DNA from 2 places in the Allobosea sp. P2_B12 genome. Region 1 is predicted to be linked to the other one. Evidence: predicted binding sites of a transcription regulator. Region 1 holds the regulator's gene; the other holds the start of a gene.
What was found. Region 1 encodes PhoB, which activates phosphate uptake and scavenging genes when phosphate is short. Its sites were predicted from a motif close to TGTCATNNANCTGTCAT; they were not measured.
Positions count from the first base shown of each region.

Region 2: a site for PhoB is predicted at 2,566-2,582, ahead of pstS (phosphate ABC transporter substrate-binding protein PstS). Genes of this name have one in related genera too.

Region 1 is NZ_JBFUDG010000009.1:165,619-169,825, reverse strand. It holds gene AC1DYU_RS20355 (TIGR03862 family flavoprotein) at 227-1,441, opposite strand; gene phoB (phosphate regulon transcriptional regulator PhoB) at 1,668-2,366, opposite strand; gene phoU (phosphate signaling complex protein PhoU) at 2,537-3,256, opposite strand; gene pstB (phosphate ABC transporter ATP-binding protein PstB) at 3,287-4,087, opposite strand; gene pstA (phosphate ABC transporter permease PstA) at 4,137-4,207, opposite strand, start outside.
Region 2 is NZ_JBFUDG010000001.1:591,459-595,665, reverse strand. It holds gene tgt (tRNA guanosine(34) transglycosylase Tgt) at 1-608, opposite strand, end outside; gene AC1DYU_RS02860 (LysR family transcriptional regulator) at 684-1,541, opposite strand; gene AC1DYU_RS02855 (DMT family transporter) at 1,635-2,516, shown strand; gene pstS (phosphate ABC transporter substrate-binding protein PstS) at 2,660-3,703, shown strand; gene AC1DYU_RS02845 (ArsC family reductase) at 3,687-4,043, opposite strand; gene AC1DYU_RS02840 (glutathione S-transferase N-terminal domain-containing protein) at 4,055-4,207, opposite strand, start outside.

The DNA of each region.
Region 1 (4,207 bases):
GGTGCATGAGGCCAGCGGTAAGGCGGAAGTGGGACGCGGGAACCTCAACGAAGAACCCTCTCCTGTAAGGAGAGGGCAGGGTGAGGTGTCGGCCCTTGGACCAGCAGCGTTGAACAGTGCCGCGGTCAGCTCACGGCTGCGGTGTCGAGGGGCCGACCCCTCACCCCTGCCCCTCTCCCTACGGGAGAGGGGTTCCCCGCGCTTCGCTTCGGACCGCCCTGGGTCGTCACCGGGACGCCAACCATGCCTCCATCCCGGCCGCCGCCGCGATGCCGGTCGCAAAGCAGCCCTGCAGCAGATAGCCGCCGGTCGGCGCCTCCCAGTCCAGCATCTCGCCGGCGACGAAGACGCCGGGCAGGCGCTTCAGCATGAACCCATCATCGACCTCGGCGGCCGCGATGCCGCCGGCCGTCGAGATCGCGCGGTCGATCGGCATCAGGCCGGTGAGTCGCAGGGGCGTGGATTTGATCGCCGCCGCCAGCGCGGCAGGCGCCTCATTGAGCCGCCCCCCGGCACCATCGCGCAGCACGGCGACGGCTGCCGGAGACAATCCCGCCTTGCGCAGATGGTTGCTCAGCGTCTCGCCCTTGCGGCGCTTGCCGAGCTTCTCGGTCAGCCGCGCGAGGTCGAGATCCGGCCGCAGATCGATCGCGATCTCGGCAAAGCCCTCGCGGGCGATCGCCTCGCGCAGCGGCCCCGACAGCGCATAGATCGCGCCGCCCTCGATGCCATCAGCGTCGATCATCGCCTCGCCCGCCACCTCCTGGCCGCCGAATCGGATGATGATGCGCTTCAACGGCGCGCCCGCGAAACGCTCGCGCAAGGTCGCCGACCAGGCGACGGCAAAGCCGCCATTGGCGGGGCGCAGCGGCGTGATCACGACACCCTTCGCCGCCAGCAGCGAAACCCAGCCGCCATCGGACCCCAGCCTTGGCCAACTCGCGCCACCCAGCGCCAGCAGCGTCGCATCGGGTGTGAGCGCGACAGTCTCGCCATCGCCCGTCCTGAAGCTCAGCGCCCCATCCGCCGTCCAGCCCGTCCAGAAGCGCCCGGATTCGAGCTTCACCCCAAGACCGTCCAGCCATCGCAGCCAGGAGCGCAAAAGCGGCGAGGCCTTCATCGCCTTGGGAAAGACGCGCCCGCTCGAGCCGACGAAGCTCTCGGCGCCCAGCCCGTCGGCCCAGTCACGCAGCATCTGAGGCGGAAAGGCCTGGATCGCCGGTTCGAGCCAGTCCCGCGCCGCGCCATAACGCGGCAGGAAGCCCTCGAGCGCTTCGGAATGGGTGAGGTTCAACCCCCCGCGCCCCGCCAGCAGGAATTTCCGTGCCGGCGTCGGCATCCGCTCATGGATGGTGACGCGGTGGCCGGCCTCCGCCAGCCGTTCCGCCGCGATCAACCCGGCCGGGCCTGCTCCGATGATGGCGATGTCTTTGGTTTGCATGCGGCGGGCTTGCGCCGTCGGACGCTGCGGGTCAAGCGAGGTCGGCCGAGGCGGTCAAGCGATCAGATATCAATCAAACGCGCCGTCATCCCGGGCGGAGCGAAGCGCAGACCCGGGATCCATGCCTGGACCTGCTGAAATGGCGTTCCGGCATGGATCCCGGATCGGCGCGGCTTCGCCGCTTGTCCGGGATGACGGCGCGGATGTGAGACGGGTCGAAAGCCAGTCACGCCCGCGCAAAGGTCTCGTCGAAGGCGTAGCCGGCGCCGCGCACGGTGCGCAGGGGGTCCTTGGCGTCGCCCGGCGTGATCGCCTTGCGCAGGCGCCCGACATGGACGTCCACGGTGCGCTCGTCGATATAGACGTCGCGACCCCAGACCGCGTCGAGAAGCTGGGCGCGGGAATAGACCCGGCCCGGCGCCTGCATCAGGAATTCGAGCAGGCGGAACTCGGTCGGGCCGAGATGCAGTTCGAAGCCCGAGCGGCGCACGCGCCGCGTGGTCCGGTCCAGTTCGAGATCGCCGGCCGTCAAAAGTCCCGCGACGTGGCCGGGCTTGGCCCGGCGCAGCAGCGCCTGAATGCGCGCGATCAGCTCGGGCAGCGAGAACGGCTTGACGACATAGTCGTCGGCGCCGGTGGCCAGGCCGCGCACGCGCTCGGTCTCCTCGCCGCGCGCGGTCAGCATGATGATCGGCACGCGCTCGGTGTCGCGGCGCGCCCGCAGGCGGCGGCAGAGCTCGATGCCCGACAGCCCCGGCAGCATCCAGTCGAGCAGCACGAGATCGGGCGTGTTGTCACGCAGGTGCAGCTCGGCATCGTCGCCGCGCGCGACCGAGTCGACCTCGAAGCCCTCGGCCTCGAGATTGTAGCGCAGGAGCAGGGTCAGCGGCTCCTCGTCCTCGACGATCAGGATGCGGGCGGGCATGGCGCGGTTCCGTTCTGGGCAGTCGGCGTCTTGGCAGCCAGTCGACACATTCCGTCATGCTCGCCCTTGTGGCGAGCATCCACGTCTTGAACACCGCTCTCGGCGAGCGAAGGCGTGGATGGTCGGGACAAGCCCGACCAAGACGGGAAAGGCGATGGCGCCCTCATCGATCAGCTCCCCGTCACCGCCTCGACGTTGATGTCGGTGGTGTCGAGCTTGGGACGGTTGAGGTCGAGCGATTCGCCGGTGACGAGATAGTGGATCGTCTCGGCGATGTTGGTGGTGTGGTCGCCGATGCGCTCGATGTTCTTGGCGCAGAACAGGAGATGCGTGCAGAAGGTGATGTTGCGCGGATCTTCCATCATATAGGTCAGGAGCTCGCGGAACAGCGAGGTGTAGAGCGCGTCGATCTCGCCGTCGCGATGCCAGACCTCCAGCGCCTTCTGCTCATTGGCCGAGGCATAGGCGTCGAGCACGTCCTTGAGCTGAGCCTGGACCAGGCGGCTCATATGCTCCAGCCCGACGACAGCGCGATGCGGCGGCGAGAACTGGCCTGAGATCGCGACCGCGCGCTTGGCGATGTTCTTGGCGAGATCGCCGACGCGCTCGATGTCGGAGGCGATGCGGATCGCCGAGATCAGCTCGCGCAGATCGTTGGCGAGCGGCTGGCGCCGCGCGATGGTCAGCACCGCGCGCTCCTCGACATCGCGCTGCAGGTTGTCCAGGCGCTGGTCGGCCGAGATCACCTTCTGGGCGAGCGTGGTGTCGCGGCGCACCAGCGCCACGGTGGAATCGCCGAGCATGCGCTCGGACATGCCGCCCATCTCGGCGAGGCTGCGGCGTATGCCTTCGAGTTCGGCGTCGTAGGAGCGGACGATATGGTCGGTCATCGGCGTTTGTCCCTGTGCAGCGCGTGCGAGTCAGCCGAAACGGCCGGTGACGTAGTCCTGCGTCTGCTTCTTGCTCGGGTTCATGAAGATGTTGTTGGTCGCGGCGAACTCGATCACCTCGCCGAGATACATGAAGGCGGTGTACTGCGAGATGCGCGCCGCCTGCTGCATGTTGTGCGTCACGATGACGATGGTGAAATCGGTCTTGAGCTGCTCCAGCAGATCCTCGATCTTGCCGGTCGAGATCGGGTCGAGCGCCGAGGTCGGCTCGTCGAACAGGATGACCTCGGGCTTCTGCGCGATGGTGCGCGCGATGCAGAGGCGCTGCTGCTGGCCGCCCGACAGGCCCATGCCCGAGGCCTTGAGCTTGTCCTTGACCTCGTCCCACAGCGCGGCGCGGCGCAGCGCGCCCTCGATGCGGTCGTCGAGCTCGGATTTCGGCGGCTTCTCGTAGAGGCGGATGCCGAAGGCGACGTTGTCGTAGATCGACATCGGGAAGGGCGTCGGCTTCTGGAAGACCATGCCGATGCGCGAACGCAGCTCGTTCACGTCGATGTCGTTGGAGATGACGTTGCGCCCGTCGAGCAGCACCTCGCCGGTCGCCTTCTGCTCGGGATAGAGCGAGTAGATCCGGTTGAAGATGCGCAGCAACGTCGACTTGCCGCAGCCCGAGGGGCCGATCAGCGCCGTGACGTGGCGGTCGCGGAAGTCGAGGTTGATGTTCTTCAGCGCCTTGTGCTCGCCGTAGTAGAAATCGAGGTTCTTCACCGCGATCCGCACGGGGGCATCGGCGTCGAGCGATTGCGGGCTCAGTTCCAGGGTCGAAAGCATCGAAGGGTTCCTTCGGATCGGACGCGACGAATGTCGGAAGCGACGTAAATTACTTGGAGCCGCGCACGATGCGGCGGGCGATGAGCGAGAGCACCAGGATCGACATGGTGATGATCAGCG
Region 2 (4,207 bases), on a different contig from region 1:
ATGCCGAAGAGCGCCCTGCCCGCCGGATTGCCGAAAGCCTCCTTGCAGCGTTCCGCCCAACGCAACGACAGCCGCATCGCCTTCTCCGCGACCTTGTCCTCGCAGGGCAGCGAGACGCATTCGTCCAGCTGCATGACGATGTCGGACCCGAGCAGGTTCTGGATCTCGACGGAGCGCTCCGGGCTGAGCATGTGCTTGGAGCCGTCGATATGCGACTGGAAGGTGACGCCCTCCTCCGTCAGCTTGCGCAGATTGGCCAGCGACATCACCTGGAAGCCGCCGGAATCGGTCAGGATCGGGTGCGGCCAGTTCATGAAGCGGTGCAGGCCGCCGAGCTTGGCGACCCGCTCGGCACCGGGGCGCAGCATCAGATGGTAGGTGTTGCCGAGCACGACATCGGCGCCAAGCGCCCTGACCTGGTCGGGGTACATGCCCTTGACCGTCGCGGCCGTACCGACAGGCATGAAGGCCGGCGTCCGGATCACGCCACGCGGCATGCGGATCTCGCCGGTGCGGGCCGCGCCATCACGCGCGTGCAGATGGAAGGTGAAGTCGGCCGCGCTGGCTTCGGCTGCCGTGGTGTCAGTTGTGCTGGCGTCGGTTGTCATGATGTCAGTCTTCATGGACTGCGCGTTAAAGCAGTGCGGTCCGCGAAGGAAGTGCCGCCCGCGCTCGTCACCCGTTCACGGCACGCGAGCCAGGTCCGCGACGAGGTGCGCGGCGAGAAGCGTCGTCGCCTGCGGCGGGCTGGTGGCGCAGTGCAGCCGGATGTCGGCCTTCGGTAAGGGCGGCAGACCGTCTTCCGGCTTCAGCATGCGCAGGGTTGGCGGACAGGTCCCTGCCTTGACCACGGTGACGGCCAAGCCCTGGGCCGCCACGGCCTCGACCGCGCCGAGGCTGTGGCTTACGAAGGCAAGCCGCCAGCGCAAACCGGCGCGATCGAGTTCGGTCGTCGCCCATTGCCTGAACAGGCAGCCTTGCGGATAGAGCGCGACCGGCAGCGGCTGCTGCGCCAGCGCCGAGCGCGTCGCGCCAACGGCCCAGACCGCCTGCTCGTGCCGAAGGAAGGTCCCGCCGCCCTGCCCCTGCGGGTGCATCGCGATGACGAGATCGAACGCTTCGCCCAAGCGCTCCGTCATGGTCCCGGTCAGGCCGGTCTGCATCTCGACCTGGATGCAGGGATAGAGCGCGGCAAAACTCGCCAGCAATGGCGGTATGACGAGCGTACCGTAGTCATCCATCACGCCGAGCCGGACCTGGCCTTCCAGCCGATGCTCGGTCAGCCGCGCCACGGCTTCCGCATTGATGGCCAGGATCTGCCGGGCATAGCCGATCAGCGCTTCGCCGGGAGGGCTCAGTTCGACATGGACCGTGCTGCGGACGAGGAGTTCCGACCCGAGCCGATCCTCCAGCCGCCTGACCTGCATGCTGACCGCCGACTGGGTGCGGTTGAGCTGGGCTGCGGCACGCGTGAACGAACGCAGTTCGGCGACCGCGACGAAGGCCTGCAGCAGATCGGGGTCGAGCCTTGCGACGCTCATCACGTTTCCTGATCAGGCTTATGTCAGAAATTCCATTCCCTGATTGATCTCTTGTCCCGCAGAACCGGCGCAACGACAATGCGGAGACGGGCGATGAGCGAGTTTCTGGGTGTTCTGGCGGCGATGCTGTCGAGTGCGATCGGGGGCACGTCGATCGCGGCGACGCGCTTCGTCGTCGGCCGGACCGACCCGATGACGCTCGGCGCGCTTCGCTTCGGCATCGGCTTCCTCGGGCTTCTGCCGCTGGCACTGCTTCAAGCCGAAGCCTGGCCCGCCCGTCGCGACTGGCTGCTGGTTGCCGGATTGGGGGCGCTGTTCTTCGGGGTGTTTCCAATCCTGTTCAACGCCTCGCTGATCTTCACGACCGCCGCGCGCGGCGCGCTGGCGCTCTCGACCCTGCCGCTGCTGACGATGGTCGTCGCTGCGGCGCTTCGGGTCGAGCCGCTGACCTGGCGGAAAAGCATCGGCGTCCTGATCGCGATGGCCGGCGTGGCGCTGGCGCTGGCGACCGGTCTTTCCAGCTCGCCGGCGCAGGCCTGGCAGGGCGACCTGCTGATGATGGCGGCGGCGCTGTGCATGGCGTTCCACAGCGTCTGGTCGAAGCCGCTGATCGCGCGGTCAGGTCCGACGACCTTCACGACCATGGCGATGGGCGTCGGGGCGATCGGCCTGATCGGACTTTCCGCTGTGACCGGCGGCCTGCATCGGCTGGCCGACACCGGACCGGTGCAGTGGCTCGCCTTCGGCTATGTCGGGCTGGTCGGCAGCGCGCTCGCCTTCTTCCTCTGGTCCTTCGCGCTCGGGCGCACCACGCCGACGCGCGTCGCGGTCTCCGTCACGGTCAATCCGGTCAGCGCCGCCATCACCGGTGCCTTGCTTCTCGGCGAACCGGTCGGCTGGCACGTCATCATCGGACTGATAGCGGTGCTGTCGGGCATTGCGATCGCATCAGGGGCACAGCGAAAGAAGGCCTGATTCCGGAACGGCCAGTCTTGCGCGCCGATCCCCTCACGCATGCCGGCGGCGTCACGGCTCCGTCATCGCCGCGGCCTAGCAATGGCATCGTGGGCTGGGCCGGGATCGGCCTTTCGCCCGCGTTCGGTCGCAGGGAGTTCGCGATGAAGCCTCTGGTCCTTCTTGCTTTCGCTGGCGCGCTGCTGGCGTCCTCGGTCTCGCCCGGCCAGGCGGAGCCCCTGACCGGCGCGGGCTCGACCTTCGCCTTCCCGGTCATCGGGAAATGGGCGCAGAACTACCGGATCGCCAAATCGGACGGAGCCGAGATGGTGCCGCTCGACATCGGCGTCGATTACGAGCCGGTCGGCTCGCTCGGCGGCGAGGTCCGCGTGACGCAGCGCGCTACCGATTTCGGCACGAGCGACCGGCCTCTCTCGCCCGAGGAATTGATCCGGACGGCCCTGGTCCAGTTCCCGATCGTGATGGGCGGCATCGTCCCCGTCGTGAACATCGACGGCGTCGCCCCCGGCCAGATGAAATTCACCGGAGCGCTACTCGCTGACATCTATCTCGGCAAGATCAAGCGCTGGTCCGATCCCGCGATCGCCGCGGTCAATCCCGAGCTCAAGCTGCCCGACGCCGCGATCAACGTGATCTACCGCTCGGACGGCTCGGGCACGACCTTCAACTGGACCGATTATCTCGCCAAGGTCAGCCCCGAATGGCGCGACCGGATCGGCGCCAACACGCAGGTCGCATGGCCGACCGGCGCTGGTGCGGAACGGACGCAGGGCGTCGCGGGCGCCATCGGGCGGATCAAGAATTCGATCGGCTATATCGAGCTCGGCCAGGTCCTGCGCGCCGGCCTGACCTACGGGCTGGTGCAGAACAAGTCCGGCAACTTCATCAAGGCCGATGCCGCGAGCCTGCAGGCAGCTGCCGCCAGCGCCGAATGGGGCTCGACCCGGGATTTCGCGCTGATGCTGACCGACGCGCCCGGCGCCCAAGCCTACCCGATCGTCGCGACCACCTTCGCGCTCGTTCCCAAGCCGCTAACGAGGCGCACCCGCGACGTTCTGAACTTCTTCCGGCTCTCGCTCGATACCGGCGGCGCTGATGCGACCGCTCTCGGCTATGTGCCCTTGCCAGACGCGCTGGTGAACCAGGTCAAGGACTACTGGGCGGCAAACCTCAAGCCCGCGAGCTGAGCGCCGCCTCATAGATCGCGGGCTTGAAGCCGACGAGGGTCCGGCCACCGAGATCGAGCATCGGGCGCTTGATCATCGACGGCTGCGCCAGCATCAGGGCGATGGCCTTGCCCGCATCGAGCCCCTGCTTGTCCGCATCCGGCAAGGCCCGGAAGGTGGTGCCGGCGCGGTTCAGCACGGTCTCCCAGCCATGCTCGGCGACCCAGCGCTCCAAGGAGGCGCGGTCGATGCCTTCCGCCTTGTAGTCGTGGAAGGCATGGCTGATCCCCTGCGTCTCCAGCCAGGAGCGCGCCTTCTTCATCGTGTCGCAGTTCTTGATGCCGTAAATCGTCATCGCCATGCCGACGGTCCTCAACCCGGCCGCTTGGGGCTGTCCAGCCCGCGCTGCACGGCCGGCCTCGCCAAGCCGCGCTCCAGCCAGGCCGGCACGGCTTTCAGGCTGGCATAGTCGACCAGCTCGCCCGCACCATAGAAGCCGATGAGGTTGCGGACCCAGCCGAGCAG